Regions from separate parts of the Pseudoduganella rhizocola genome, predicted to be linked through region 1. Evidence: predicted binding sites of a transcription regulator. Region 1 holds the regulator's gene; the other holds the start of a gene.

Region 1 (14,575 bases):
CGCCGGCGCCGGCCACCCAGATCTGGGTATTGCCGCTCTTGGACAGCGACACCGCGACCTTGCTGCCGTCCGGCGACCAGGCAGGGGCCGAGTTATTGCCTTTTTCGTTGGCGATCACGGTGCGCTGGCGCGTCACCAGGTTCTGCACATAGACCACCGGCTTCTTCTGCTCCAGCGACACATAGGCCACCTTGGTGCCGTCCGGCGACCAGGAAGGGGAGAAGATCGGTTCGTTCGAGCTCAGGGCCAGCTGTTCGCTGTCGCCGTCCGAGTCGGCCACGTAGAGGCGGTAGGACTTGCCTTCCTGCTTCACATAGGCGATGCGGGTGGCGAAGATGCCGGGCACGCCGGTCAGCTTTTCATAGACGTCGTCGGCGATCTTGTGCGCGGCCAGGCGGGTGTACTGCGGCGGGGCCGACTGGTCCAGCTGGCTCAGCTTCGAGGACTGGATGGTGGAGTGCAGCTTGTAGCGCACGTCGAAGCTGCCGTTGGCCAGCTTCTGCACCGTGCCCACCACGAGGGCGTCCGCCCCGCGCTGCTTCCAGGCGCCGTAGTCCACATTGTTCGGGTCGTTGATCGTGCCGGCATCGATCACCTTGAAGGCGCCGCTGCGCTCCAGGTCGGCCTTGACCACGGCCGAGATGGCGGTGGGCGACTGGCCTTCGTCCGCGAAGGCGGCCACGGCCACCGGAATCTGGTTGCTGCCGACGCCGGAAATTTCCACGCGCAGCTGGGCCTGCGCCGCGCCGGCGGCGAGCAGCAGGCTGAAGCTCAGGGAGACGAATTTGAATTTAGTCATAGTCAGGGCAAGTCTTTAAGGTTGAATCCAGCGTTGATGTCCCGTTCCACAGTGCCGTCCTTTTTCTTCGGCAGCGGCGACGATTTCATGATCGCATTCTCTACCGCCGTATCGTAGGCCGGGATCCCGCTACTCTTGATCTTTCGGACCGAAATAATTTCCCCAGTTGGCAATTGGCTGATCTTGAACTCGGCGCGCGGGTTGCCCGGCACATCGCCGCCCGTGTACGCAATATTGCTCTTGATCTTGGCCGTAATCGCTGCCACGTAGCCGCTGTCCAGGCGCGGCGCGGTGGATTTCTCCGCCGTGCCGGTGGCGCCGCTGCCCAGGCCTGCCGTCATGCGGCGCAGGTTATCCAGGCGCTGCTTCTCGGCCTTGGCTTCAGCCAGCTTCTTCTCGGCCAGTTCCTTTTTCTTCTTTGCGTCTTCCAGCTTCTTTTTCTCGGCCAGTTCTTCCTGGCGCTTCTTCTCCGCTTCCTTCTCCGCCTTTTCCAGCAGCTTGCGGTCTTCCTCGGCCTGCTTGCGCTTCTCTTCAGCGGCCTGGCGTTCCTGTTCCTTCTTCTTCTCGCGTTCCTTGCGCAGCGCGATCTCCGGATCGGGCTGCGGCGCCACCTTCTCCGGCGGCGCCACCGGCGTGGGCGGCGGCGGGGCCGGCTCAGGCTCCGGCTGCTGCTCGGGTTCCGGCTGCGGCGGGGGCGGCGGGGCCGCCTGCTGCGTGCTCAGGTCCCATACTTCCGCTTCCACGGCCGTTGGCTGCGTATTCTGCCAGCGAATGCCGCCCCAGAGGAACACAAACAGCAGCGCGTGCATGCCGATAGCTAGCGCTACCGAGCGCCAGCCATCGTGCCGCTTGGGCACCTTGTAGGGACCACCTGCCATTGCCATCGTCATCGTTACTTCGTTGCCAGGCCGACCCGGCTGATCCCCATCTTCTTCGCTTCCGAGATCAGCTGGATCACGTCGTCGTACTTGCTTTCCTTGTCGCCTGCGATCAGCACCGGATATTCGGGATGCTCCTCATGCAGGGCCGCCAGCTTCTTGACCAGCGCGTCGCGGTTCGGCGCCGTTTCCGGCGCGTCGGCCGCCTTGCCCGCCACGCCGATCGACAGCGCGCCGTTCGGCTTCAGGGTAATCTGGATATAGGCATCGGGCGGGCGCACCGCCTTTTCCGCATGCGGCAGGTCGACCGAGCTAGGGTTGTTCGAGCTCGGCATCACCATGAAAATGATCAGCAGGCAGAGCATCACGTCGATATAGGGCACGACGTTGATCTCGGACTTCAGCTTGCGGCCGCGGCCGCCGCGCATGCTGCTGTGGAAGGAGGATGCCATGGCTGCCTCTTAGCGCGACTGCCGCTGCAGGATGTTGGAGAACTCTTCCACGAAGCTCTCGAAGCGGATGGCCAGGCGGTCGATATCATGCGAGAAGCGGTTGTAGGCCACCACCGCCGGAATCGCCGCGAACAGGCCGATGGCGGTGGCGATCAGCGCTTCCGCAATGCCAGGCGCCACGGCCGACAGCGTGGCCTGCTGCACATTGGCCAGGCCGCGGAAGGCGTTCATGATGCCCCACACGGTGCCCAGCAGGCCGATATACGGCGACACGGAACCGACCGAGGCCAGGAAGGCCAGGTGGGCTTCCAGCGCATCCATTTCGCGCTGGAAGGCGGCGCGCATGGCGCGGCGCGCGCCGTCCAGCACGGCGCCCATGTCCAGCGCATCGCGGGCCGCCGCAGCGGCCTGCTTACCCTTGATGAATTCGCCCATGCCGGCTTCGAAAATGCGGGCCAGCGCGCCGCTGTGGGCGCGGTTGCTGCTGGCGCTCTGGTGCAGGGCATGCAGGTTGCCGCCCGCCCAGAAGGTCTTTTCGAACTCGATGGTCTGCTTGCGCGCGGCGCGCACGTCGAACATCTTCTTGAAGATATAGGTCCAGCTGACCAGGGATACACCCAGCAGCAGCGCCATGATCAGCTGCACGATCAGGTGCGCATTCGAGATAAGGGCAAGGAAGGAAAGATCCTGGGTGACGTCGTTCATTGGTTCTCGTTATGGATGATTGAAACCGGTCTCACAGCAGCGCGCCCTTCATCTGGGCCGCTACGGCGTCCGGTACGGCGCGCGGACGCAGCGCGGAATCGACGCAGCCGACCTTGACGCGGGCCACGTTCAGCAGGCTTGTGCCGCACCAGGCCTCCTGCACAAAGACGACGGAGGCGCGGCCCAGCTTCTCGATTCTCAGTGTTAATTTTAATACATCGTCCAGCTTCGCTGGCGCATGATAGTCGGCGCTCACGCTCTTGACGACAAACATCGCATCATGCTCGGCCAGCAACACCTGCTGGCCAACGCCAATTGCGCGCAGCCATTCGGTCCGCGCGCGTTCGAAGAACTTCAGATAATTTGCGTAATAAACGATGCCGCCGGCGTCCGTGTCCTCGTAATAAACACGAACCTCCCAGGTGAACTCCGAAGCCATTGTTTGATGCTAACAAGTGTTGTTAGGCAACATTTTACGCCATTTCACGATAAATGTTGCCTAATCTTTGGTGTTAATCAAGATAGCCGATCAGTAAATCTGATCAAACGCTTAAGGCCAACCCCTGTAACATTCGCTTACGTTTGTTATCAGGCAAGGGAACGCTTGATGTTAAAGGGAGAAAAGCCCTGGCAGGTCGGCATCAGTTCGATCAGGTTAACGTTGATATGGGGCGGCAGGGTGGCGATCCAGTAGGCGGTGTCGGCAATGTCCTCGGCCGTCAGCGGGGTGGTGCCCTCGTAGACCTTGGCCGCCGCCGCATCGTCGCCCTTGAAGCGCACATTGGAGAACTCGGTGCCGCCGCACAGGCCGGGCGCCAGGTTGGTGGCGCGCACCCCGGTGCCGACCAGGTCGGCGCGCAGGTTCAGCGTGAACTGTTCGACGAACGCTTTGGTGGCGCCGTACACATTGCCGCCGGGGTAGGGGTAGTGGCCGGCCACCGAGCCCAGGTTGATGACGCAGCCGCGGCCGCGCGCCACCATGCCGGGCAGGATGGCGCGGGTCATTGTCACCAGGCCGGTGCAATTGGTGGCGATCATGGTTTCCCAGTCCTCCAGCGAGGCTTCGTGGGCGCCTTTCAGGCCCAGCGCCAGGCCGGCATTGTTGATCAGCACGTCGATCTCGGACCATTCGGGCGGCAGGGCTGCTACGGCGGCGTGGATGGCGGCCTTGTCCGACACATCCAGCGCGATCGGGCGCACGTTTGCGCCCAGTTCCGCCGCCAGCGCCTGCAGCCGCTCCTCGCGCCGCCCGGCGATCAGCACCTTGTGGCCATTACGGGCAAACACGCGCGCCATCGCCGCGCCGAAACCGGCGGTGGCGCCGGTGATGAAAACGATCATGGTCGGGTCCTCGTTGGTAAAGTGAACTGACCAGATTGTAGCCGAAGCGGCAAGCTTGCGTGCCCGCCGCCCCGGCTGCGCTTTACTGCTGGTCGCGCTGCACGTAGACAGAGAAGGCCACGGTGTTGCCCTGGATGCCGTCGGCTTCCGCGCTCACGGTGTAGCCGCCGTTAGCAAGGCCTAGGAAGGTGTAGAGCCACTGGCCTTCGCCGTTGGCCGCCACGCTGACTGCCTGCACGTTGCCGCTGGCGCTTTCCGTCAGTGTCAGCAGTACGGTGGCGCCGGGGGCGGCACTGCCGTTCAGCGTGACGTCGGCGCTTTGCAGCGGCTGGCCCGGCGTGCCTGGTGCAATCACCACCGGGGGCACCGGATCGCTGCTTACGACATGGACGACGCTGGTCTTCGCCACCTTGAAGAACACATCGGCCGTGCTGACGGTATGCAGGATGGCGCTGGTTTGTGGCGGTTCCGCGGCGTTGTCCGCAATTGCGTGGACGGTGACTTGCTGCGGCAGGTCCCAGTTCGCGGCAGTGAAGGTAATTTGGGCGGGCGACCAGGTGATCTGGGCGTCCCCGGCCGCGCTCACTGTGACGTCAGTGGACGGTGCGCGGTTCAGGGTGAGGCCGTAAGTGCCGGCAACGCCGCCTTCGATCAGCTGCAGGCTGGTCGGATTGGCCTGGACCGCGTGCGGCGGGCCGAAGTCGAGGATGGCAAGCTGGCGCGTAAGCGGCGTGCTGCCATTGGTGGTTGCGTACAGGGCGACATAGCGGCCATCGGCGCTGATTACCGGGTTCTCCACAAACTTGCCCTGTGCCAGATAGGCTTGCAGGCCGCCGCGCGAGGCCTTCGCCAGCCTGTCATAGAGCCACACGGCTTTCGGGCCGCCCGATGCCGCATAGCCCTGGTAGATCACATAGCGGCCGTCGGCACTGATCGATGGCTCGATCGACAGCAAGGAAGCAGTGGTGAAGCTGATGCGCTCAGTCGTGCCGGCAGCGCGGTCGCGCACGAAGATATCGTTATTCGTTTTCGTTTCATTGGGCGTACTGAGGTTGATTGCTGTCGATTGAAATGCCACCACCTTGCCGTCGTCGCTCATCGTCGGATTGCGGCTGCTGCCGGCGGGCAGCGCCGCCTCGCCAGCCGTATTCACGTTGACGATCTCGCGCGTTCCGGTACTGCGATCATAGACATAGAGGTTGACGACGTTGGCCAGCGAGCGCCCGGCATAGGAGATATAGCGGCCATCGCTGCTGATATTGATGCGTTCCGCAATGCCCACGGACTCCACATCGGGTATCGGCAGCGCTTCCGTGACTTTCGTGATGCGGTCCCATATATAAAGCTGGGCTGGATTGCCCGTGTTGCCGCCCTCGATCCGGTAGACCACATAGCGGCCGTCGGAGTTGATGCCCGCATAAAAATTATTGCGCAGGCGGTTGATGTTGTTGGTAGCGACCAGTTCGGTGGTGCCCAGCTGCCGGTCGCGGATGAACAGGCTGCCATTCGATGCGGGCACGCCGAGATCGGCGGCGCGCGAAATGAAGATGACAAAGCGGCCGTTTCCGCTAATGACGGGCATCTCGCTGTTCGGAGAAGAGGGGGCCCCGGCCGGACTCACGTCGGCCTGTTCCGTGCCGCCGGTGACGGCATCGTAAACCAGGATATTCCCGGGCGACAGGGTGCTGCTGCCGGAGGGAACGTACTTGAACGCTACATAGCGGCCATCGCCGCTGAGAGAAGGCCGAGGTGCCGCCGGCGATGGAGATCCATAGGCATACCATTGGGTCGGCACTTCAGCTTGTGCGTAGGCCTGTCCGGTCCAGAATCCGCCACAGGCAGCCAGGATCACCGCTGCATGGTGGAGTGTGCTGCGCATTGTTTGCATGAAGATTTCCTCTGAAAAAATTGCGGCTTGCATATTGCAAGTATGGCAATATTGCCATGTGGAATCTATCACAAATTTCTAATTGGAAATATGGGATCCTGGCCATGCATTCTTGCTCTGCGATGACACTTCACATACAATCTGGGCTCCATTTATGTCTCACGTAACTGGCGAAAAGCGGCAAGGCCGCGAAAGGTGGGTATCCACCGGGGAACGTGAGAAGTCACCATAGCCGTTCGCCTGGGCAGCCACCGATGGAATCGTGCGAAGAGGCTGCCTTTGCGACTACCGGCTTCCCTCATTCGATCCAAACTGCCAGTCCTACTCATTGGAGTTATTCATGTTTGCAAAAGATCACACCCTCGCCAGCATCGACCCGGAACTGTTCGGCGCCATCCAGAACGAAAACAAGCGCCAGCACGACCACATCGAGCTGATCGCCTCCGAGAACTACACCTCGCCGGCCGTGATGCAGGCCCAGGGCTCCCAGCTGACCAACAAATACGCCGAAGGCTATCCGGGCAAGCGCTACTACGGCGGCTGCGAATACGTGGACGTGGTGGAACAGCTGGCGATCGACCGCGTGAAGCAGCTGTTCGGCGCGGAAGCCGCGAACGTGCAGCCGAACTCCGGCTCCCAGGCCAACCAGGGCGTGTTCTTCGCCGTGCTGAAGCCGGGCGACACCATCATGGGCATGTCGCTGGCCGAAGGCGGCCACCTGACCCACGGCATGGCGCTGAACATGTCGGGCAAGTGGTTCAACGTGGTGTCCTACGGCCTGACCGCGGAAGAAGACATCGACTACGACGCCATGGAAAAGCTGGCGCACGAGCACAAGCCGAAGCTGATCATCGCCGGCGCGTCCGCCTTCTCCAAGAAGATCGACTTCGAACGCTTCGCCAAGGTAGCGAAAGCGGTCGGCGCCTACTTCATGGTGGACATGGCCCACTATGCCGGCCTGATCGCCGCCGGCCTGTACCCGAACCCGGTGCCGCACGCCGACTTCGTGACCTCGACCACGCACAAATCGCTGCGCGGCCCGCGCGGCGGCATCATCCTGATGAAGGCCGAACACGAAAAGATCATCAACTCCGCGATCTTCCCCGGCATCCAGGGCGGCCCGCTGATGCACGTGATCGCCGGCAAGGCCGTGGCCTTCAAGGAAGCGCTGTCGCCGGAATTCAAGACCTACCAGCAGCAAGTGGTGAAGAACGCCGACGTGCTGGCCAAGACCCTGATCAAGCGCGGCCTGCGCATTGTGTCGGGCGGCACCGAGTCGCACGTGTTCCTCGTCGACCTGCGCGCCAAGAACCTGACCGGCAAGGAAGCGGAAGCCATCCTGGGTTCGGCCCACATCACCTGCAACAAGAACGGCATTCCGAATGACCCGCAGAAGCCGTTCGTGACCTCCGGCATCCGCCTCGGCTCGCCGGCCATGACCACGCGCGGTTTCAAGGAAGCGGAAGCGGAAGAAGTGGGCAACCTGATCGCCGACGTGCTGGACAACCCGAACGACGCTGCCACCATCGAGCGCGTGAAGGCGGCGGTGAAGGTGCTGGCCGACAAATACCCTGTGTACGCGAGCTGATCGCCGATGAAATGTCCGTTCTGCCAGCATGACGAAATTCACGTCCTCGACACCCGCGTGTCGGAGGAAGGGGACGCGATTCGCCGCCGCCGGCGCTGTGGCCAGTGCGACAAGCGCTTCACCACGTACGAGCGCATCGAGCTCTCGATGCCGTATGTGGTGAAGAAGAACGGAAGCCGTGCCGAATACTCCGCAGCCAAGCTGCGTGACAGCCTCACGCTGGCGCTGCGCAAGCGCCCCGTGGCGGCGGCCTCGGTCGACCTGGCGATCCAGTCGATCGAAGAAAAGCTGCTCACCAGCGGCAAGCGCGAAGTCGACACCGGCTACATCGGCGAGCTGGTGATGCAGGAACTCAAACGCCTCGACAAGGTGGCCTACATCCGTTTCGCCTCCGTCTACAAGAACTTCGAGGACCTGGCCGAATTCCAGGACGCCATCGAAGAAGCCGGCCGCGCCAGCAAACCCCGCAGCGAATAAACCTGACATGAGTGCCTGACACCATGGTGTCAGCTGACACCATGGGGTCAGGCACTCATGTCAGCACGAGCTCAGCCATAGATCGGGCTGCGCACGTTTGATTTAGCTCAAGCGCGTAACACAACAGCACGATAAGGTTCACTGCAGAGTTTTAGCGGGAGGGCGATATGCGTGCAATGCAGGCGGGCTTTACCTTGCTGGAGGTGCTGGTCGCCGTGCTGATGCTGGCGCTCGGCATGGTGGGCGGCGTTGCCATGCATTTGCATGCGATGCGAGCGCGGCATGAGTCGGCGCTGTTGTCGAATGCCGTGCAACTGGCGGCCGCTGCCATCGAGCGCCTGCGCGCCAATCCCCGGCAGCTGGCAAGCTATCTTGAGCTTGATTACGACGCGCTGGCCACGCCGGTACCCGGCATGCCTTCCGAGAACTGCTTCGCGCAGGACTGCGACCCGGCCGCCTTGGCCGCTGCCGATCTCTACGATATCAAACGCCTGGCCGCCACCCAGCTGCCCGGCGGGCGCGTGCGCGTCTGCCGCGACAGTGCCAGCTGGCAGGGCGGGCGCCTGCGCTGGGCCTGCAGCGGGCAGGCCGGGGCGCCCATCGTCGTCAAGGTCGGCTGGCAGGCGCGCCGTCCGGACGGCGCGCGGGCAGAAGAGGCGGGTACTGAATTGCCGGTCCTTGCGCTGGCGCTGGGGAGCTTGCCGTGACTGCCCGGCGCCAGCGCGGCTTCGGCATCAGTGAGGTGATGGTGGCACTGGTGCTGGGGCTGCTTGTCACGCTGACGGCCAGCGCCATGCTGGTGGGCGCGGGCGGCAATTTCCAGCACCATGCGGCGCACGCGCGGCTGAATGATAACGGGCGCTTCGCGCTGGAGCTGATCGGGCAGGCACTGCGCCAGGGCAGCTTCGTGAACCTGGCCGAAGGGACGGCGCCGGATGATACGGGGGAAGCCATGGTGAGCGGCTTCGATGCGGCCAGTATCAGCCGCAGCAGTCCGGGCCTTGGCGCACCGCAGGGCGGCGCCATCAACGGCAGCGACGTGCTGGCGCTGCGCTTCAGCGGCTCCGGTGGCGGCAACGGTGACGGCTCGGCCCTGAATTGTGCCGGCTTCGCCGAGGCGTACAGCGGCTCGCCCGCATGGAGCATTTTCTATGTCGGCATCAGCGAGGACGGCGAGGCCGAGCTGCGCTGCAAATACCGGGGCGACGGCAGCTGGAGCGCCGACGCCATTGTGCGCGGCGTGGACAGCTTCCAGGTGCTCTACGGCCTCGACACCGATATCCCCGCCGACGGCACGCCCAACCGCTACCTGAACGCGAGCGCAATCCGCGCCCTTGACGACGCGCTGGTGCTGGAAGGCAGCACGCCCTCCGAGCAGGCGGCCGACCTGCGGCGCAGAACGCACTGGAAACGCGTGGCCGGCCTGCGCGTGTCGCTGCTGCTGCATGGCGAACGCAATTCGCGCCAGTGGCCGGGCGATGCGGTGTATCGCCTGTTCGGCCCGGCGTACGACGCGCCCGGCGATGCGGGCACCGTGATCGAAGAGGCGAAATGGCCTGATGAACTACGGCAGCGTGCGCGGCGCCTGTTCGAGGCCAGTTATGCCGTGCGCAATGTGCAGAGGTGAGCCATGCGGCCGGTGTGGACCAGGCAGCACGGCATTACTTTATTGCTGACTTTGCTGCTCCTGCTCGGTGTGCTGATACTGGGCGCCACCGCCGCCAATATGGCGCTGGTAGGCGAACGCGCGGCGCGGGCCGACCGGGACCGGCACCTGGCGTTTCAGGCAGCGGAGGAGGCGGTGATGGATGCCGAGCGCGATATCGAAGGCAAGGCCGGCCCCGCTGCGCGGCAGGCTGCCTTTGCCGGCACGGCGCCGGATGCCTTTGCTCCCGATTGCGGCAGCGCCGACCTGGCCGGCCTGTGCGCCTCACCCGATGGCATGGCGCCGGCATGGCAGCGGGTCGATATTGCGGATGGTGCGGCGAGCGCAGCGCACGGCCAGTTCACTGGCGCCGCGATGGAAACCGGACAGGGGGCGCTGCCGCTGCGCCGCCCGCGCTACATCGTGGAGCGCCTGCGCTATCGGCAGCCGGGCGCCGCGGCCGATGAGGAAGCCGGGTACTACTACCGCGTGACCGTCGTCGGCTTCGGCGCACGGGAAGGCACGGAAGTGGTGCTGCAGACGGCATATCGTAAAACGGACGAGTGAGGCTGCTATGAAAGGGATCTGGCACATCATGGCCTGTACCGTTTGCCTGCAGGCAGCACAGGCACTGGCACAGACCGGCGTCACCATCGATACGGGGCAGGCGGCGCTGGGCTGCGGCTTGTCCGGCGCGCTCATGCGCGGCCCGGCATTGGCGGTTCCGACGCCCGGCGCGGACAGCGGCGAGCCGCCGGCGGAGCTTTTGCGGACAGAGTACAAGCTGGATGAGGGGAGCGGTACGCTAACCCGCTCAGCACTGTGGAACGGGGCGGCGGCAGGATTCAGCCTCAGCCCCGCACGCTGGAATGCCGCGACCGAGCTTGGTGCCATGCCGCCTGCAGCACGCAATATCTATACGCTCGGCAGTGCGGGCAGCACGATCAGCTTCCAGTGGAACGCGCTGAGCGATGCGCAGCGCGCCGCGCTCGACCGGCATCCGCCATCACAGCAGCAGGCGGACGGCCTGGGCGAAGCGCGGCTCGCCTGGCTGCGCGGCGAGCGCAGCCGCGAAGGCCATCCGTTTCGGGTACGCAGCAGCGTGCTCGGCGCCTCAGTCCACGGCAATCCGGTCTATCTGGCCGCCGCACCGGAGCGGCCCGATATCGATGGCTACGCCGCCTACCGCGCGGGAACGCTGCAGCGCAAGCCCGCCGTCTACCTGGGCGCCAACGATGGCATGCTGCACGCTTTCGATTTCAATACCGGCAAGGAGCTGCTGGCCTATGTGCCGGATGCCTTGTTCCCATTCCTGAACCTGCTCACCACAGCCGGCATGCCGCCGCGCGCCTATGTCGACGGTCCGCTGTTTGCCGGGGATGCCCATATCGGCGGACAATGGCGCAGCGTGCTGCTGGCCGCCATGGGCGGCGGCGCGCCGGGCCTGTTTGCGCTGGACGTCACCGATCCGGAACGTTTCAGCAGCGGCCGCGGCGTGCTGTGGGAGTTTACGGAGCGCGATGATCCCGCGATCGGCAATCTCACGGTGCGGCCGCAGGTCGCACGCCTGCAAACCGCGCCAGCCCGATACCGCCACTACGCCGTCACGGGCAACGGCCTGAACGCGGAAGGCGAGGGTGCGCTGTTCCTGCTGGCGCTGGACAAACCGCCCGCCGAAGCCTGGCAGCTGGACATAAACTATCACCGCCTCGCTCTGTCGCCGGCGGGCGTTCCGAACGCCCTCGGCAGCCCGGCCCTGGTGGGCGACGGGCAGCGTGTGCTGCACGCCTACGCGGGCGACCTGCGCGGCAATCTCTGGCGCTTCGATTTTACGGGCAAGGCGCCGTGGAAGCAGGCCGCGCGGGCCCTGTTCACGGCGCGCGGACCGGATGGCCTGGTGCAGCCCATCCTGCAGACGCCGCGCGTGGCCTTCGCGCCCAATGGCGGCTACCTGGTCCTGTTCGGCACTGGCCTGCTGCTGAGCCGCGCCGACCGCATCCAGTCCGGCAGCCAGAGTTTCTATGCCATCTACGATGACCCAGGCCAGCCGGCTCCCGCTGCGCCGCTGAGCCGTGCCGACCTGCTGCCCAGGCATCTGGACGGCGCTGACGGCGGGCCGGACTTCACGGTGCTTGGCCGCCCGCAGGGCATCGGCCCGAACGGGGCAAAAGGCTGGTTCCTGGATTTCCGCGATGCCGGTGAGCGAAGCCTGGGCAGCGCGGTCCTGCGCGACGGCAAGCTGCTGTTCGTCACCACCATCCCCGGTACGGGACCATGCGATTCCAGCCTTAGCCGCAGTTACCAGCTGGACGTGCTGGCAGGCCTTCCATCCGACCCGGCGGCGCGCACCGGCCGGCAGGTCGCGGATTTCATCGACACGCCGCCCCTGCTGCTGCCTGCCGCGCGCACAGTGCGCCGCGAGGCCAGCGGACGCGCGACGGTGACAAAGACGATCACCGTGGTGCAGTTCGGCGCGGAGCAAACGCTGCCGCAGCAGGGGGAAGCGCTCACGGCGCATTTGCCGGCGGGGCGCCTGAGCTGGCGCGAAATCGCCAACTGGCGCGAGCTGCACCGCGCGGCGGGGGCGCCATGATGCGGCGCCAACAGGGCGGCAGCGTCAGCGCCATCGAACTGATGGTCGTGCTGGGCATTACTGCTGTGCTGAGCACGGTTGCCTTGCCCAGCTACCGCGAGCAGGTGGTGCGCCTGCGCCGGGCCGAAGCCCAGGCCGTGCTGCTTTCCTTGATGCAGCAGCAGGAACGCTATGCGTCCCGCCACAATACCTTCATCGCTTTCTCGGCCGACAGCACGGACGCCGATGCGCAGCAGTTCCGCTGGTGGTCGGGCAAGGATCCGGCCGCCAGCGCCTACGAGATCGAGGGCAAGGCCTGTGATGGCGAGCAGATCAGTGCCTGCATCCAGCTCCTGGCCAAGCCCGGCACCCACCGCGTCGATCCGCAGTTCAAGGATCCCGAATGCGGCCAGCTCACGCTCACCAGTACCGGCGACCGGCAGGCGCTCGGCCCCGCCCAGCGCTGCTGGCAGTAAGCCGCCGGCGCCGGCCCGGTGTGCGCACACCGGGCTTCACGCTGATCGAGCTGCTGATGGCGCTGGTGATCGCCTCGCTGCTGCTTGGCCTCGGCTCGGCCTCGATGCGCGAGGCGGTCGAAGGCTACCAGCTGCGCAGCACGGCAAATGAACTGGTCGCGGCGCTGCATTTCACCCGCAATGAAGCCATCGCGCGCGGCGCCGTCGTGCTGCTGACGCCGGCCGGGGACGGCACGGACTGGAACCAGGGCTGGCAGGCCTTCATTGACCGCGACGGCAATCGCCGTCCGGGGAACGGCGAGACCGTGCTGCTGCGTCATGGCCCGCCTGCCGCCGCGCTGCGCATCTGGTCCCGCTTCAGCGCCAACACCGCCCCGCTGTATATCGCCTACAATAGTGCCGGACGAAGCTGCAAGGCCGCTACCGGCCTCGGCGCCCATTTCGGCACCGTGTCGCTGCAGGCGGGCGTGCAGCAGCGCAATATCAAGATCAATATGCTGGGCCGGGTCAGGCTGTGCGACCCTGCCCACGAAGCAACTGGCTGCACCCCGGCCAGCAGCTAGGAACGGCAGACACAATGAACATCGCGAACGACCTGGAAGGCATGCGCCTCGCCCTGCAATGGGCGGAGAAGGGCCTCTACACCACCTCGCCCAATCCGCACATCGGCTGCGTGATCGTGAAGGACGGCCTGGTGATCGGCGAGGGCGTGACCCAGCCCGCAGGCCAGGACCACGCTGAAATCCAGGCCCTGAAGGACGCCCAGCGCCGCGGCCACGACGTGCGCGGCGCCACCGCCTACGTCACGCTGGAACCCTGTAACCACTACGGCCGCACGCCGCCATGTTCGGAAGCGCTGGTGGCCGCAGGCCTCGGGCGTGTGGTGGCCGCGATGGAAGACCCCAATCCGCTGGTGGCCGGGCAGGGCATGGCCCGGCTGCAGGCAGCAGGCATCGCCACCCACACCGGCCTGCTGGCCGAGGAAGCCTATGAGTTGAACATCGGCTTCTTCAGCCGCATGCGCCGCCAGCTGCCCTGGGTGCGCATGAAGACGGCGGCGAGCCTGGACGGCATGACCGCGCTGCACAACGGCATGAGCCAGTGGATCACCGGACCCGCGGCACGCGCCGACGGCCATCACTGGCGCGCCCGCGCCTGCGCCATCCTCACCGGCATCGGCACCGTCAAGGCGGACGATCCGCAGCTTAACGTGCGCGAAGTGGCCACGCCGCGCCAGCCGCGCCGCATCGTCATCGACAGCCGCCTCGATATCGACCCGCAGGCGCGCATCCTGGATGGCGGGGACACCTGGATCGTGGCTGCCAGCACCGATCACGAAAAGGAAGCCGCGCTGCGCGACCGCGGCGCCGAGATCATCACGCTGCCCAACGCGCACGGCAAGGTGGACCTGCCGGAGCTGATGCGCGAACTGGGCCGCCGCCAGATCAACGAGCTGCACGTGGAAGCAGGCACCAAGCTGAATGGCTCCATGATCCGCGAGAACTGCGTGGACGAACTGCTGGTCTACCTGGCGCCCATGCTGCTGGGCGACGCGCAGGGCATGTTTGCGCTGCCGCCGCTCGCCGACCTCAATGGCCGGAAACAGCTAAAATTCCACGATATCCGGCAAGTGGGCGACGATTTGCGCGTCCTTGCCCGTTTCAACCCTCAATAAGATTGCTCGCTATGTTTACTGGAATTGTCGCCGCCGTCGGCGAAATCAAATCGGTATCGCCGCTGCCGGGCGGCCATGA
Region 2 (14,575 bases), on a different contig from region 1:
CAGCGCACCCGGCGCGAGGAAGCCATGGCGGCTGAAGTACCACGCCTCGATACGCGCCAGCGTCCACGCGAAGTCGTCGGGCAGCGGCGGCGCGCCGCCCGCGATGCTTGCCCGCGCGCATTCGAAGTTTGCCCAGGCCTGGGCGAAGGGAATCGCCGCCGCACGTTCGCCGTGCACCAAGCGGCGCATGTACGCAGCGGGCAGGTCGCCGCGCTCTTCCGGCGGCAGCAGGCCCGCCATCCCCGCATAGAGGTCGGGGTGAAACTTGCGGCCGTTCTCGAAGTACCACGCTATCTCTTCGGCCGAGCAGAGGAAGATGCTGCGCAGGATAAAGCCGAGGCATTGCCGGGGGTAGGCCTGCCCGTAAGCCAGCGCCAGCGTCGAACCCCAGGAGCCGCCGAACACCAGCCAGCGTTCGATGCCGAGGTGGCGGCGCAGGGCTTCGATGTCGGCGACCAGGTGGGCGGTCGTGTTGTCGCGCAGCTCGCCGGTGGGCTGCGACTGCCCGCAGCCGCGCTGGTCGAACTGGATCACGCGGTAGAAGGCGGGATCGAAGAACTGCCGCCACAGCGGCGAAGAGTTGGCGCCCGGTCCGCCGTGCAGCACGACCACCGGCAGGCCATCCGGCTTGCCCGCCTCCTCCCAGTACAGGATGTGCAGGCCGTCCACCGGCAGGAAGCCGGTGCGGGATGCCGCCAGCGGCGGGAACAGTTCGGTGCGTTCAGTCATCCATCTATTATAGAGAGGGGACGACAATCGCATGACATGCCATCGCTACGATGCCGGGTCTTTCACTTCCGGAGCTCATCATGCCCTTTCACCGAAACTTTCTCCCCGCCCTCTGCCTTGCGCTGGCCGCCGCATTCACTTCACATGCCGCCGCCGGCGCCCTCGCTCCCATCGACATGGCCCACACCTTCGCCCAGGTCCGCCAGGGGGACAATGCGGCCACCCTGCTGGTGCTCGCGCTCTCCGAAGACCGGGTGCAGGCCATCGACCTGAGCGAACTGAGTGGCCTCTACAGCGCCGATGCCTTCGACGTCATCAGCCGCTTCGACCCGGCCACCCTCGATGCGCTCGCGCGCGGCGCGCAGTATGCGCAGAGCTACCCGGCCAGCCGCCTGCTCGGCATGGGACCGCGCGGGCTAGCGCACATCGCCGCGGGCACCAACTACCCTGCGCACGGCACGGAAGTCGGCATGGAGGAGGCCTTCCTGTTCCCGAAACTGTCGCAGGCCACGGGTCCGCGTTCCGCCATCGCCGCCGGACCGGGCATGATGCTCGACTATGAAGTGGAAGTCTGCGCCCGCTTCGACCGCGAGCTGCGTTCCCTGTCCGACTTCGAACAGGCCCGCAAGGGCTTTTTCCTGTGCGGCGATTTCACCGACCGGGCCACCCTGGTCCGGAACATCAACCTCAGGAACCTCACATCGGGCGACGGCTTCCCCGATGCAAAGAGCGGGCGTGACCGCTTCCCCGCCGGTCCCCTGCTGGTGGTGCCGCGCGACTGGCAGGCATTCCTCAGGGAGCTCACCATCGAAACCTGGGTGGACGGCCGCCGCCGGCAGCAGGCGCACGCACGCGACATGCTGAAGGACCTGCGCACCATCGTCAGGGAAACCCTGGACGAGGCCGGCACCCGCACCTGGCCCTACGCGGGCGGCCGTATCCCCATGGTGAACCGTGCCGCCATCGGCACCGGCAGCGCCATCCTCACCGGCACCGGCGATGGCGTCATCTTCCAGCAGCCGGATGCAGCCCTCGTCGGGAAGCTGATGGCGGAGAAGTACAGGTCCGGGCAGCTCGCCGTGATCGACAGCTATGTGGCGGGCGAGATCGCGCGCGGCATCTATCTCCAGCCCGGCAATGAGGTGCGCTATACGAGCAACTACCTGGGCGCCATCCACACCACCGTCGTGCCGACGGCGCATGCCGGCAAATGAGCAGGCCAGCGACATTCCAACGACATGCTTGCTTCATAGTTCGCCCTGCAGGCGGCAATGTGGCCGCCTGCCCCTATAACTTGCCCAGGTACTCTCATGAAGTCTTCCTTATTCACCCTCACCATCCTGTCCCTCGCCTGCGGTGCCGCCGCCGCCCAGTCCCCAGCCTCCTCACCGGCCCAGAAGCCGCGCTGGGCCTTCGGTCTCGGCGCCGCCGTCTCCGACAGTGTCTATGCGGGCGAAGGCACCCGCGTCAAACCCGTCCCCCTGCTCACCTATGAAGGGGAGCGTTTCTTCTGGCGCGGCATCGGCGGCGGCGTCCATCTGCTGCAACAGGACGGCCTGTCCCTCGACGCCACCCTGTCGGGCCGCATGGACGGCATCGACCGCAAGGATTTCGGCACCCGCGAACTGGCCGAACGCGGCATCAACCGCGCGCTGCTCGAAGACCGCGACGATGGCCTGGACCTCGGCCTGGCCGCCACCTGGCGCGGCAGCATGGGCCAGCTGGAACTGGGACTCAGGCAAGACGTCACCAGCGCCAGCAAAGGCTACGAGGCCAGCCTGAAGTACGGTTATCCCTTCCAGTGGGGCGGTGCGCGGATCGTGCCCAATGTCGGCATCTCGCACATGTCCAAAAAACTGGCGAACTACTACTACGGCACCCTGCCCGAAGAAGTGGCGCGCGGCGTGGTGAGCTACCAGCCCGGCAGCGCAGCCGTGCCTCGCGTCGGGGTGGATGTGATGCGGCCCTTTGCGGGGCGCTGGATGTTCATCGGCGGCGTGTCGTACAAGAAGCTGCCGTCCAAAATGTCCGACAGTCCGCTGGTGGAAAAGGACAAGAATGGCAGCGTCTCGGCCTTCTTCGGAGTCTCCCGCGGCTTCTGATTGGTGCGATACTAGCTCCATGATCACGCAGGCACTCAACGTCCTCATTATCGAAGATAACGCGGCCCTGGCCGCGAATATCTACGACTACCTGGAGGCCTGCGGCCACCATCCCGACGCAGCCCCCGATGGCGAGTCCGGCCTCAGCCTGTTGGCCATCAACCAGTACGATGTGGTGGTGCTGGACTGGATGATGCCGCGCATGGACGGCATGGCGATGCTGGCGCGCCTGCGCGCCCTGAAGTCCACTATCCCGGTCATCGTGGTCACTGCGAAGGACCAGTTGGAGAACAAGCTCCAGGGCTTCGAGACCGGCGCGGACGACTATATCGTCAAACCGGTGGCCCTCCCGGAACTGGAAATCCGCCTGCGCGTGCTGGCGCAGCGGGCGCGCGGCGCTCAGGCCAGCGCCCCGGTGCTGCAGGTGGACGACCTGCGCTTCGACCTCGGCACGCTGGAAGTCACCCGCGCCGGCAAGCGCCTGGCCATGACGCCGGTCCGGCGCCAGCTGCTGGAACTGCTGATGCGGAAATCACCCGCCCTCGTGCGCCGCGAAGAACTGGAAACCCTGATCTGGCAGGACGATGTACCCGACAACGACGTGCTGCGCTCCCACATGCACATGCTGCGCAAGTCGGTGGACGGCAACTCCGCGCGCAAACTGATCAAGACTATTGCCGGCAGCGGCTACCGCCTCTGCGCCTCCGATGAATAAACGCCCCTTCCGCACGCGCAGCCTGCAGTACAAGATCAGCGCCCTGTTCATCCTGTCAGGCATCTTGCTGACGGCCGTGCTCACGGTCCAGGGCAAGCTGAGCCAGCACCTGATCACCCATCCGATCTGGGAAGACCTTCTGAGAACGAGCATGGCCCAGTACCTCAGCCACGGCCAGCCGGTCCCCGGCAAGCCCCTGCCTTCCGAAGGCCGCGTGCGCGGCTGGTACCTGCACGGCGGCGAGCTCCCGCCGGGCATGCCGCGCCAGTTTGCGGCGCTGGCTCCCGGCTACTATGACGAAGAGATGATGGATGAGTACGAGCTGGAGCAGAGCTACGCGGTGCTTGTATCCACAGCCGGCAGCGGGCGGGTAGTCATGGCGATGGACATTTCGGACCTGGAGGACTTCCAGAACATGAGTGCCCGGATCAGCGCCTACGTCGCCCTGCTGAGCGCCCTGATAAGTGTCGCTTCCATCCTCTGGCTCTACCGCAGCATGCGGCGCCCCATCCAGCAGTTGGCGCAGCGGATGGACGAACTCGACCCCGCCCAGCCGGCGCAGCGCCTGCCAACCGATTTCGCGCTGCGCGAGCTGGATTACATTGCCGTGCTGGTGAACCGCCACCTCGGCCGCGTGGAACGCTTCATCGAAAGGGAGCGCAGCCTGCTCGACCAGGCCAGCCACGAGTTCCGCACGCCCATCGCGGTCATCTCAGGCGCCGTCGACCTGCTGAAGCTCTACGACCTGCCGCCGGCCGCCAATGCGCCGCTGGAACGCATCGAATCCACCACCAGGCAGCTGACTGAGATCATGTCGGCCCTGCTCTTCCTTTCGCGCGAAGACGGCAAGGTAGCCGTTGAAACCACCCGGCTCGATGCCCTGGTGGCGATACTGGTCGAGGATCACGAGCACCTGCTGGACGGGAAACCGGCCAAATTTGTGGTGGGCGAACTGCAGCCGCTCTGGGTCAACAGTCCGGAAGCCCTCCTGCGCATCGTGGTCGGCAACCTGCTGCGCAACGCCGCCGAGAACAGCTACGACGGCGATATCGAAGTCAAACTGGCCAACGGATGCCTCAGCATCCAGGACCATGGCCCCGGCTTCGACACCGTCGCCGCCGCCCGCCGCTACACCCAAGCCCTGCGCAACCCATCCCGCGGCGGCCAGGGCCTCGGCCTCTTCCTCACCCGCCGCATCTGCGAACGCTTCGGCTGGACCTTGAAGATCTCATCTAATCCCGCTCAGGGCACGCTCGTAGAGATGTTTTTCCCCTCACTGCCATAGAAAGCACAGATAAAATCAATGCCACCGTAGCCGTGCGATAAAGGCTTGAAATTCGGTGAATGCGGTGGCCGCACGCTCATAGCTCCCGCCAAATAACCCAGCGCGTAATGGAGGCCAATCCTCTTTCTGTGCCGTAAATTCGTTCACGATTTCTGCAACTGGCGAAGTATGTCTCCGAGACTTCCATCCAAATCGACCAATTGGAGCCCACACCCCATCGTCAGCGACCAACCTAGCATCTACCGTAACCAATGCAAACATGATCTCGAATCGATCAAACGAAGACTCATAGCTCTGGCCTAAGAAGAAAGCGTCATCTAAAAGCGGTTGCAATCTCTTAAAGAGATACTCACTCAATGGAGTGTAATTTCTCTCGTGCCCGGGAACTTGCTCAAATACGTTGGCTCGGTTGAGTGACAAGATCGCATCTGCCGCGAACGCCCCCAACCCTACCGTTTTTCCGCTATGGTTTGCCTCGATTGCCGGCGCATTGAAGATCGCAGCTAACGACAAATAGTTGTTTCCATCTACGGCTGCTATGCCTGTTGCATACAGCATCTGAATCAATGGATAAAACCGTAACGCGAGCCAAAATTGCGTGCCTGATCCGGCACTGAAACGGTCGGTCGCACGCGCCAAACACTTTTGCAAAGTTGTGATGTGACTAGACTTGCCCCAGTAAGCCGTACAGGCTAGCGTAATACTGATATCCTTCACCGCCGACTCATAGTGGTCCAATCTAGACAGCAATTCTTCTTCTGCATATGCGTCATTAAGTGCGAATTCTTCGTCGGTAGTCGCGGCTAGGTACTTGCGTACTTCCTCGATCAACATATCGTGAAGTTGGATCGCACCGGTTTCCGAGGCCAACAACTTTTTTGCACGATTTAACTTTGCTGAGGTGGAAGTTAATTCTTCCCCTATGTCTGCATAAGGTATGGTTACGAGGCGATCCAATACTACTGTCCCCTCTGCTGCGCTGTATTGCTGGTCTGGCGCCAGCAAGATCATATCGCCGTCGCCCTCAAAGTAACCATAGTGCGGTGTTTGATGAGAGTTTTTGTCTGACGATACTTTGTTGTATACGTATGACATTAAGGAACTTGCGGTGATAATGCCATCAGGAGTGGCCGCTTTTCCGCCTAAACCTTCCAGAAGATGGCCTGTGAATACCGAATGATCAGGTAAAGGCCCTCCGGAATCAGCGACAACTTCGTCAGCCTTTCCTGCAGTGAGGACTTGGCGCGCGGTACGGTGCAGCATATCATTCAAAAAGCGGGCGGTTCCCGCCTTTGCAGCTCGAGTTAGCGCTAGGCCACCGTAGCACGCATCCATGATAAAAAGTATGTGTTTCGCTCGGATAAGCTCTGCGTTCCGGGTAAGTTCATCCCATCGGATGAATGTGGACATATCCCCCAGGTCGGCATCATAGGGGACCAAAAAGCCTATTTCGCCACGAATACCCGTGCGCGTATGTCCATGGCCTGCAAAGAAAACAATCACTCGATCATCTAGTCCAACATGAGCATCGGCTAGGTCGAGATACGTTTTCAGAATATTTGCCTTAGTTGCTGCGGTGTCAGTTAGCAAGACAATGTCTTCCAAGTCGAAAGACAAGTGCTCAACCAACGCGTCTCTGACAGCTTCCGCGTCATTCACCGCAAATGAGAGTGGACTCGCGTTTTTATATCTATTGATACCGATAACTAGAGCTCGGCTTTTTTCGTATCGGGTTTTATACAAGAATCTTAAGTCTTGCATACGTATTCAAAAACGTTGTGCTCAAAAAAAAGCCACAAACATTCGTTTGTGGCTTGCTAGGTTTTTAGTCCCAGTTCAGCGCGCCGCCCGTCTGGTATTCGGTGACGCGGGTCTCGAAGAAGTTACGTTCTTTCTTCAGGTCGATCATTTCGCTCATCCATGGGAATGGATTCTCGTCCTGGTCGAACAGCTGCTCCAGGCCGATCTGCACCGCGCGGCGGTTGGCGATGAAGCGCAGGTAGCCCTTGAACATGGTGGCGTTCAGGCCCAGCACGCCGCGTGGCATGGTGTCTTCCGCATAGCGGTATTCCAGTTCCACGGCTTCCAGGAACAGCGCCTTGATCTCTTCCTTGAAGGCGGCGGTCCACAGCTGCGGGTTTTCCAGCTTGATGGTGTTGATCAGGTCAATGCCGAAGTTGCAGTGCATCGACTCGTCGCGCAGGATGTACTGGTACTGCTCGGCGGCGCCCATCATCTTGTTCTGGCGGCCCAGCGCCAGGATCTGGGTGAAGCCCACGTAGAAGAACAGACCTTCCATCAGGCAGGCGAACACGATCAGGGACTTCAGCAGTTTCTGGTCGTTTTCGATGGTGCCGGTGGTGAAGGCCGGGTCGGTCAGCGTGTTGATGAACGGGATCAGGAACTGGTCCTTGTCGCGGATCGACTTCACTTCGTTATAGGCGTTGAATATCTCCTGCTCGTCCAGACCGAGCGACTCCACGATGTACTGGTAGGCGTGGGTGTGGATCGCTTCCTCGAAGGCCTGGCGCAGCAGGTACTGGCGGCATTCCGGCGCCGTGATGTGGCGGTAGGTGCCCAGCACGATGTTGTTGGCGGCCAGCGAGTCGGCGGTGACGAAGAAGCCCAGGTTGCGCTTCACCAGGCGGCGCTCGTCTTCGGACAGGCCGTTCGGGTTCTTCCACAGCTCGATGTCGCGCTGCATGTTCACTTCCTGCGGCATCCAGTGGTTGGCGCAGCCGGCCAGGTATTTGTCCCAGGCCCATTTGTACTTGAACGGCACCAGCTGGTTGACGTCGGTCTGGCCGTTGATGACGCGCTTGTCATCGGCATTCACGCGCAGCGCGACCTGCTCGGCAGTGGATTCGCCTTCGGCGGCGGCAGCTGGCATCTGTGGTTGGCGCGGCGCGGCCGCGGTTTCATCGTCCCAAGACAGCATCTTCTTTTTCCTCTTAAGGGGTCAAAAGCCGCCCCGAAGGGCGGCGTCGTTTATTTACTGGCAGGCTTCGCACTCTTCGAAGCCTGGGTCGCCCGGACGCAGGTAGCAGGCGGCGCCTTCCTGGATCTCTTGCACCGTGGTCGGTGCGGCGGCCGTTGGCACGGCGGTCGAGGAAGCTGCCGACGCAGCGGCGGACAGGCCGCCATCCACCGGCACAGCGTTCAGCGCGCCGGTCTTGGAGGTCGATTTCTCCATGTGCGTCGCTGCGATGGTGCGCAGGTAGTAGGTGGTTTTCAGGCCGCGCAGCCATGCCAGCTTGTAGGTCTCGTCCAGTTTCTTGCCCGATGCGCCGGCCATGTAGATGTTCAGCGACTGCGCCTGGTCGATCCACTTCTGGCGGCGGGAAGCAGCTTCCACCAGCCAGCTTGGCGACACTTCGAAGGCCGTTGCGTAGATGTCGCGCAGGTCTTGCGGGGTGCGGTCGATCTTGGACAGGGAGCCGTCGAAGTATTTCAGGTCGGCGATCATCACTTCGTCCCACAGGCCGCGCGCTTTCAGGTCGCGCACCAGGTAGGCGTTGATTTCGGTGAACTCGCCCGACAGGTTGGACTTCACATACAGGTTCTGGAAGGTCGGTTCGATACAGGCCGACACGCCGATGATGTTCGAAATGGTCGCGGTCGGAGCGATCGCCACGCAGTTCGAGTTACGCATGCCGAACTGCTTGATGCGCTCGCGCACCGGGGTCCAGTCCATCGAGGACGACATGTCCTGCTCCAGGTAGCCGCCGCGCTCTTCGGCCAGCAGCTTGACGGAGTCCTGCGGCAGGATGCCGCGGTCCCACAGCGAGCCTTTGTAGGACTCGTACTGGCCGCGCTCTTCCGCCAGCTCGGTGGAGGACAGGTAGGCGTAGTAGCACACCGCTTCCATCGAGGTATCGGCGAAGTTCACCGCTTCCTGCGAAGCGTATGGCACGCGCATCATGTGCAGGCAGTCCTGGAAGCCCATGATGCCCAGGCCCACCGGACGGTGGCGCATGTTCGCATTGCGGGCCTTGTCCACGGCGTAGTAGTTAATGTCGATCACGTTGTCCAGCATGCGCATCGCGGTGCGGATGGTCTTCTGCAGCTTCACGTGATCCAGCTTGCCCTCTTTCATATGGGCCGGCAGGTTGACGGAACCGAGGTTGCAGACCGCGATTTCGGTCTCATTGGTGTTCAGCGTGATTTCGGTGCACAGGTTCGAGCTGTGGACCACGCCCACATGCTGCTGCGGCGAACGGATGTTGCAAGGATCCTTGAAGGTGATCCATGGGTGGCCGGTTTCGAACAGCATGGACAGCATCTTGCGCCACAGGTCCAGCGCAGCCACTTTCTTGAATACGCGGATTTCGCCGGCGGCAGCCTTGGCTTCATAGCCCAGGTAAGCCTGTTCAAAGGCCTTGCCCACCTTGTCGTGCAGGTCCGGGCAGTCCGATGGCGAGAACAGGGTCCAGTCGCCTTTTTCCATCACGCGCTTCATGAACAGGTCCGGAATCCAGTTCGCGGTGTTCATGTCGTGGGTGCGGCGGCGGTCGTCGCCGGTGTTCTTGCGCAGGTCGAGGAACTCCTCGATGTCCATGTGCCAGGTTTCCAGGTAGGCGCAGACCGCGCCCTTGCGCTTGCCGCCCTGGTTCACCGCCACGGCGGTATCGTTCACCACTTTCAGGAACGGCACCACGCCTTGCGATTTGCCGTTGGTGCCCTTGATGTGGGCGCCCAGTGCGCGCACCGGGGTCCAGTCATTGCCCAGGCCACCGGCGAATTTCGCCAGCAGTGCGTTTTCCTTAATGGCGTCGTAGATGCCTTCCAGGTCGTCCGAGACGGTGGTCAGGTAGCAGGAAGACAGCTGGGAGCGCAGCGTACCGGAGTTGAACAGGGTCGGGGTCGACGACATGAAGTCGAAGGTCGACAGCAGGTTGTAGAACTCGATGGCGCGCGCTTCGCGGTTGGCTTCTTCCAGCGCCAGGCCCATGGCAACGCGCATATAGAAAGCCTGCGGCATTTCGATGCGCACATCGCGCACGTGCAGGAAGTAGCGGTCGTACAGGGTTTGCAGGCCGATGTAGCCGAACTGCAGGTCGCGGTCGGCCACCAGGGCCTTGGCCAGCTTGGCCAGGTCGAACTTGGCCAGCTCAGGGTTCAGCAGCTCGTTCTCGATGCCCTTGGCGATGTATTTCGGGAAGTACTCCACGTACTCGGCAGCCGCCTTCGCTTGCGGCGTTTCCTTTTCGAAGACTTCCTTGCGGATGGTGTGCAGCAGGATGCGGGCGGTCACTTGCGAGTAGGCCGGATCCTTTTCCATCAGCGCGCGGGCAGCCAGGATGGCGGACTTGTGCAGTTCCTCGACCGGCACGCCGTCGTACAGGTTCTTCACGGTTTCGGCCAGGATGGCGTCGGCATCGACGTGTTTTTCCAGGCCGGAGCAGGCGGCGTTGATCAGGTCACGCACTTCCTGCATGTTCAGCGGACGGCGCGCGCCGTTCTCGGTCACATGCAGCTGCGGTTCGGCGATGGCGCCGGCGCCCTGCGCTTCCTTTTTCAGGCGGCGTTCTTCCATATGCTTGGCGCGGTACAGCACGTAGGCGCGGGCCACATCATGTTCGCCGGAGCGCATCAGGGCCAGCTCCACCTGGTCCTGCACGTCTTCGATATGGAAGGTGCCGCCGGACGGCTGGCGGCGCACCAGCGCCGTGACCACACTATTAGTGAGCTGTTCTACCAGTTCACGGATGCGCGCGGAAGCGGCACCCTGACCACCATTCACAGCGAGGAAGGCCTTGGTCATCGCGACCTGGATCTTCGACGGTTCGAACGCAACTACGGCGCCGTTACGGCGGATGATGCGGTAGTCGCCCAGCGCGCTGGCCGGCGTCGTCAGGCCGCCGGCAGGCACGCCTGCTGCGCCCGCTAGCGGCGCCGCTGGATTGATGGTCATGTCTTGAGTAGATTGCATTTCAGCTCCCTGAGAACAGCATGCGAAGGTTGGAGTTTGTGCTCTTATTGTAAAAAAGCAACTTGTAGTGTAAAGCCACTAAGACCACTAGATTTAGTGCGAAGCTCAAAGTGATCCACTAATTGTAGTGACGCACTTCAGAGGTGACAAGGACTTCACCGTAAAAAAATTTAGATTTTTAGCCAATTTTTTTATTGACTTTTGAGACCCCCCGAAAGCGCTAGGCGCTTCCCGTTAGCAAGCGCTAACACTGGTTTTTTACTTGCCGTTTTCTTGGGCAACAGTGGTCTCGCGAAGCGCCGGAATTGGCGATTTCGCCACAGCAATGCGGTGGGGTCCGCGCGGCGGAGCGGCATTATAGTCGATGCGGCGCGGACGTGTGAGTTCAGGAATTGGGGGCCGAGATGTTCAGTTTCTGCATTTGGTAACGCAGCTGGCGGAAGCTGATGCCGAGCAGCTGGGCGGCTTGGGTGCGGTTGTACTGGGTCTGCACCAGGGCGCGCTGGATGATCTCGCGCTCGACCATTTCCAGGTAGGCCGGCAGGTCGTCCGGCAGGATGCTGAGGTCCGGCAGCGGCGGCATGCGCGTGCCGCCGTCCGGGCGCGGCTCCGTCGCCGGTGCGGCATGCGCAGCGCCCGGGCTGCCGTATGCCTGTGGCGTTGCGTCCACCGGCCCGGGCGCGGGGGCTGCCGCCATGGGCGCAGCCGCCGGGGCCAATGCGGCGGCGGCCAGCGAAGCGGAGGTCAGCGCTTCGGCGGCGGGCGCCGATGCAGCGGCGGTTTGTGGCGCGGGCGCCTGCGTTGCAAGCTGCGCCCCTTTCAAGGACAGGTCGGCCGCCTCGATCACCCCATCGTTCGAGAACGCCAGCGCCCTCTCCAGCACATTCTCCAGCTCCCGCACATTGCCGGGGAAGCTGTAGCAGGACAGCTGTTCCAGCACGCCCGGCCCCAGCACCGGCTTTTCGCCGCCACGGGCAAGGCGCTCAAGAATGGCACCGGTCAGCACGGGCAAATCGTCCAGCCGCTCGCGCAAGGGCGGCAGCGACAGCTCGATCACATTCAGCCGATAGAACAGATCCTGCCGGAACTTGCCCTGCTCCACGCAGCGCGCCAGGTCCTGGTGCGTGGCGCTGATGATGCGCACATCCACCGGTTCCTCGGCAGTGGCGCCGATCTTGCGCACGCGGCGCTCCTGGATGGCGCGCAGCAGTTTCACCTGCATGGCCAGCGGCAGGTCCGCCACCTCATCCAGCATCAGGGTGCCGCCGTTGGCCGCCTGGAAGAAACCGTCGCGCTCATCGGCCGCCCCGGTGAAGGCACCCTTGCGGTAGCCGAAGAACTCGGCCTCCATCAGCGCTTCCGGAATGGCGCCGCAGTTCACGGCGATAAAGGGCTTGTCCGCGCGCGAACTCTGAGCATGGATTTCGCGCGCCGCCACTTCCTTGCCGCTGCCCGACTCGCCGGTAATGGAGATGGGCGCCATCGAACGCGCCAGCCGGGCAATCTGCGCACGCAGCGCCTGCATGGAGGCCGACTGGCCCTTGAGGCGGCTGTCCACCGGTTCGCTGCGCGGGGCGGACGGCGCCTCCGCCGCGTTCAGCTTGAGCGCCGACTGCACCATCACCCGCAGCTGGTCCAGCTGCACCGGCTTGCTCACGTAGTCGAAAGCCCCGGCCTTCAGCGCCACCACCGCGTTATCCGCGCTGCCGAAAGCCGTCACCACCGCAATCGGCGTATTGCGGCCGCTGGCCGCCACCTCGCGCACCAGCTCCAGGCCAAGGCCGTCGGGCAGGCGCATATCCGTCAGCACCAGCTGGTAGTCGCCGCCAGCGAAGAAGCTGCGCGCCTGCGCCAGGGTTTCGGCGCTGTCCACGTCGAGGCCCATCTTGAGCAGCGTGATTTCCAGCAGCTCACGCAGGTCGGCTTCATCATCCACTACCAGAACGCGGGGAGAACTCATATATATAGTGTGTGTTGGCTCAGCGCGGCGCCGGGCGTGCAAAAGTGATCACAAAACGGCCGCTGGACTTGCGGCTGCCGTCCGGCAGCACATCCTTGTCGAAACGGTATTCATAGTCCAGCATGGCCTCGTTATTCAAGCACAGTTCCCGCGCCAGGTACAAACCGAGGCCGGTGCCCTTGCTGGACGTGGTATAGAAAGGCTCGAACAGGTGGGCCCGCACTTCGGCCGAAATACCGGGACCATCGTCCTGCACGTGCAGCTCCAGCGGCCGGCCGCGCGAGCTCACCACGAACATGCGAATGCTTTCCGGCCCGCCGCTGGCATAGCGCACCGCGTTGTTGAGCAGGTTCAGCACCACTTCACGCAGGTGCAGGGGATCGAAACGCACCTCATGGCGGGCCACGCCGCCCAGGCACAGCACCTCCGGCGCAATGGCGTGGGTATCGTCGAACTCCGCTTTCAGCTCGGTGAGGAACTGGTCCAGCGCCAGCGGTTCGCTGTGGCTCTGGGCCTTGCGCGACAGCTGCAGGATATCCTCCACCATGCGGTTGACGCGCGCCACATTGTCGCCCACGATCTTCAGCAGGCGCAGGTGCACCGGCTCCTTCAGGTCCTCCGCCATCAGCGACGTGGCATGGCCGATGGCCGACAGCGGGTTGCGCACCTCATGCGCGATACTGGCCGTGAGGCGCCCCATTGAAGCCAGCTTGAGCTGCTGCGCCTGGTTTTCGATGGCCGTCACGTCCTGCAGGAAAATCACATTGCGCTCGGTGCCCAGCGGCGCGGTATCGGCTGCGGCGAAGCGCACTTTCAGGTGCGCCACCACATCGCGCCGCGCGCTCCATGCCGCCGTCATCTCCTGCAGTGCCGGGTCGGTATAGGGCTTCACATTGATGAAGGCGCTGGACTGCACGGGATTGGCGCGCCACTCATCGTAGGCCAGCGCCACCGGCAGCAGCGAGGGATTGTCGCTCAGGCGGAAATCGGCAATCGATTCGGTCAGCCCCAGCATCTGCTGTGCCGCCGGATTGCTGGCATACACCTGGCCCTGCGCGCCCAGCACAATAATGCCGTCGCCGGCATGCGACATCACCAGCCGGTTCACCGCCTGCTGCACGCCCACCTCGATGCCGCGCTGTACCGCCAGTTCCTCCTGGCCGATCAGCTTTGCCGCCATGCGGTTCACCACCAGCACGGCGGCGAAGAAGGCCGCGCCATACAGGCCGGCCTGCAGCACGGCCGCCTCGCTGTCGGACAGGAAGATGCGGTAAGTGCTCTCGGCCAGCATGAACAGCGCCGCCAGCGACGCGGCGAACAGCGACAGCATCAGCGGCGCCAGGATGGCGCAGCCGGCCAGCGGGAACAGGTAAAGAATGGCGAGGCCGCTGCGCACGCCGCCGGCGGCCAGATAGAGCAGCGAGATGAAAATCAGGTCGCAGGCCACCTGCACGCCCAGCTGCACCATGAAGCGCTTGCGCCACCAGGCAGCGCTCAGCATGAAGGCCAGCGCCAGGAACAGGTAGCCCGCGCACAGCTGAATATTGACGATGGTGCTGTCGCTGCGCTGGCCGCGCGTATCGAAGGCCAGGTAGGCCAGCAGCACCATGGCGATGACGACCCGCGTCCCGTTCAGGGTTTGCAGCGAGCGCCAGAAGGTCTCGCGCGATTCAGCCGACAGGGTGGGCAGGCGCGCGATCACCGCTCAGGCAGTCGGCGCGTGGGCGGCGCTGCAGTAATTGCGGCCCGCGGCCGGCACGTTTTCCGACGCCGGATAATGCACGCCGCAGTGGGCGCACTGCAGCATCGGCTCGGTCTCGGCCTCCTTCGGCGGCGCGCGGCGCACCGGCGG

Evidence for each region. The regulator NrdR, encoded in region 1, represses ribonucleotide reductase genes. The targets are predictions, from matches to a motif close to CACNANATNTNGTG.
Region 2: the regulator NrdR is predicted to act here: its motif matches at 10,849-10,862, upstream of ACJRPG_RS00680 (ribonucleoside-diphosphate reductase subunit alpha).

The regions. Positions count from the first base shown of each region.
Region 1 covers NZ_JBJQIK030000002.1:255,947-270,521, forward strand. Annotated here, with positions in the region: gene tolB (Tol-Pal system beta propeller repeat protein TolB) at 1-799, opposite strand, end outside; gene tolA (cell envelope integrity protein TolA) at 802-1,689, opposite strand; gene ACJRPG_RS04805 (ExbD/TolR family protein) at 1,692-2,129, opposite strand; gene tolQ (protein TolQ) at 2,139-2,834, opposite strand; gene ybgC (tol-pal system-associated acyl-CoA thioesterase) at 2,866-3,273, opposite strand; gene ACJRPG_RS04820 (SDR family oxidoreductase) at 3,423-4,175, opposite strand; gene ACJRPG_RS04825 (hypothetical protein) at 4,258-6,063, opposite strand; ZMP/ZTP riboswitch at 6,217-6,316, shown strand; gene glyA (serine hydroxymethyltransferase) at 6,404-7,651, shown strand; gene nrdR (transcriptional regulator NrdR) at 7,658-8,128, shown strand; gene pilV (type IV pilus modification protein PilV) at 8,296-8,835, shown strand; gene ACJRPG_RS04845 (PilW family protein) at 8,832-9,755, shown strand; gene ACJRPG_RS04850 (pilus assembly PilX family protein) at 9,759-10,340, shown strand; gene ACJRPG_RS04855 (pilus assembly protein) at 10,348-12,366, shown strand; gene ACJRPG_RS04860 (type IV pilin protein) at 12,363-12,821, shown strand; gene ACJRPG_RS04865 (GspH/FimT family pseudopilin) at 12,842-13,384, shown strand; gene ribD (bifunctional diaminohydroxyphosphoribosylaminopyrimidine deaminase/5-amino-6-(5-phosphoribosylamino)uracil reductase RibD) at 13,399-14,496, shown strand; gene ACJRPG_RS04875 (riboflavin synthase) at 14,508-14,575, shown strand, end outside.
Region 2 covers NZ_JBJQIK030000001.1:137,202-151,776, reverse strand. Annotated here, with positions in the region: gene pip (prolyl aminopeptidase) at 1-729, opposite strand, end outside; gene ACJRPG_RS00710 (fumarylacetoacetate hydrolase family protein) at 810-1,943, shown strand; gene ACJRPG_RS00705 (MipA/OmpV family protein) at 2,040-2,831, shown strand; gene ACJRPG_RS00700 (response regulator transcription factor) at 2,851-3,546, shown strand; gene ACJRPG_RS00695 (sensor histidine kinase) at 3,539-4,831, shown strand; gene ACJRPG_RS00690 (caspase family protein) at 4,847-6,592, opposite strand; gene ACJRPG_RS00685 (ribonucleotide-diphosphate reductase subunit beta) at 6,657-7,769, opposite strand; gene ACJRPG_RS00680 (ribonucleoside-diphosphate reductase subunit alpha) at 7,824-10,763, opposite strand; gene ACJRPG_RS00675 (sigma-54-dependent transcriptional regulator) at 11,149-12,723, opposite strand; gene ACJRPG_RS00670 (two-component system sensor histidine kinase NtrB) at 12,743-14,425, opposite strand; gene ACJRPG_RS00665 (PP0621 family protein) at 14,429-14,575, opposite strand, start outside.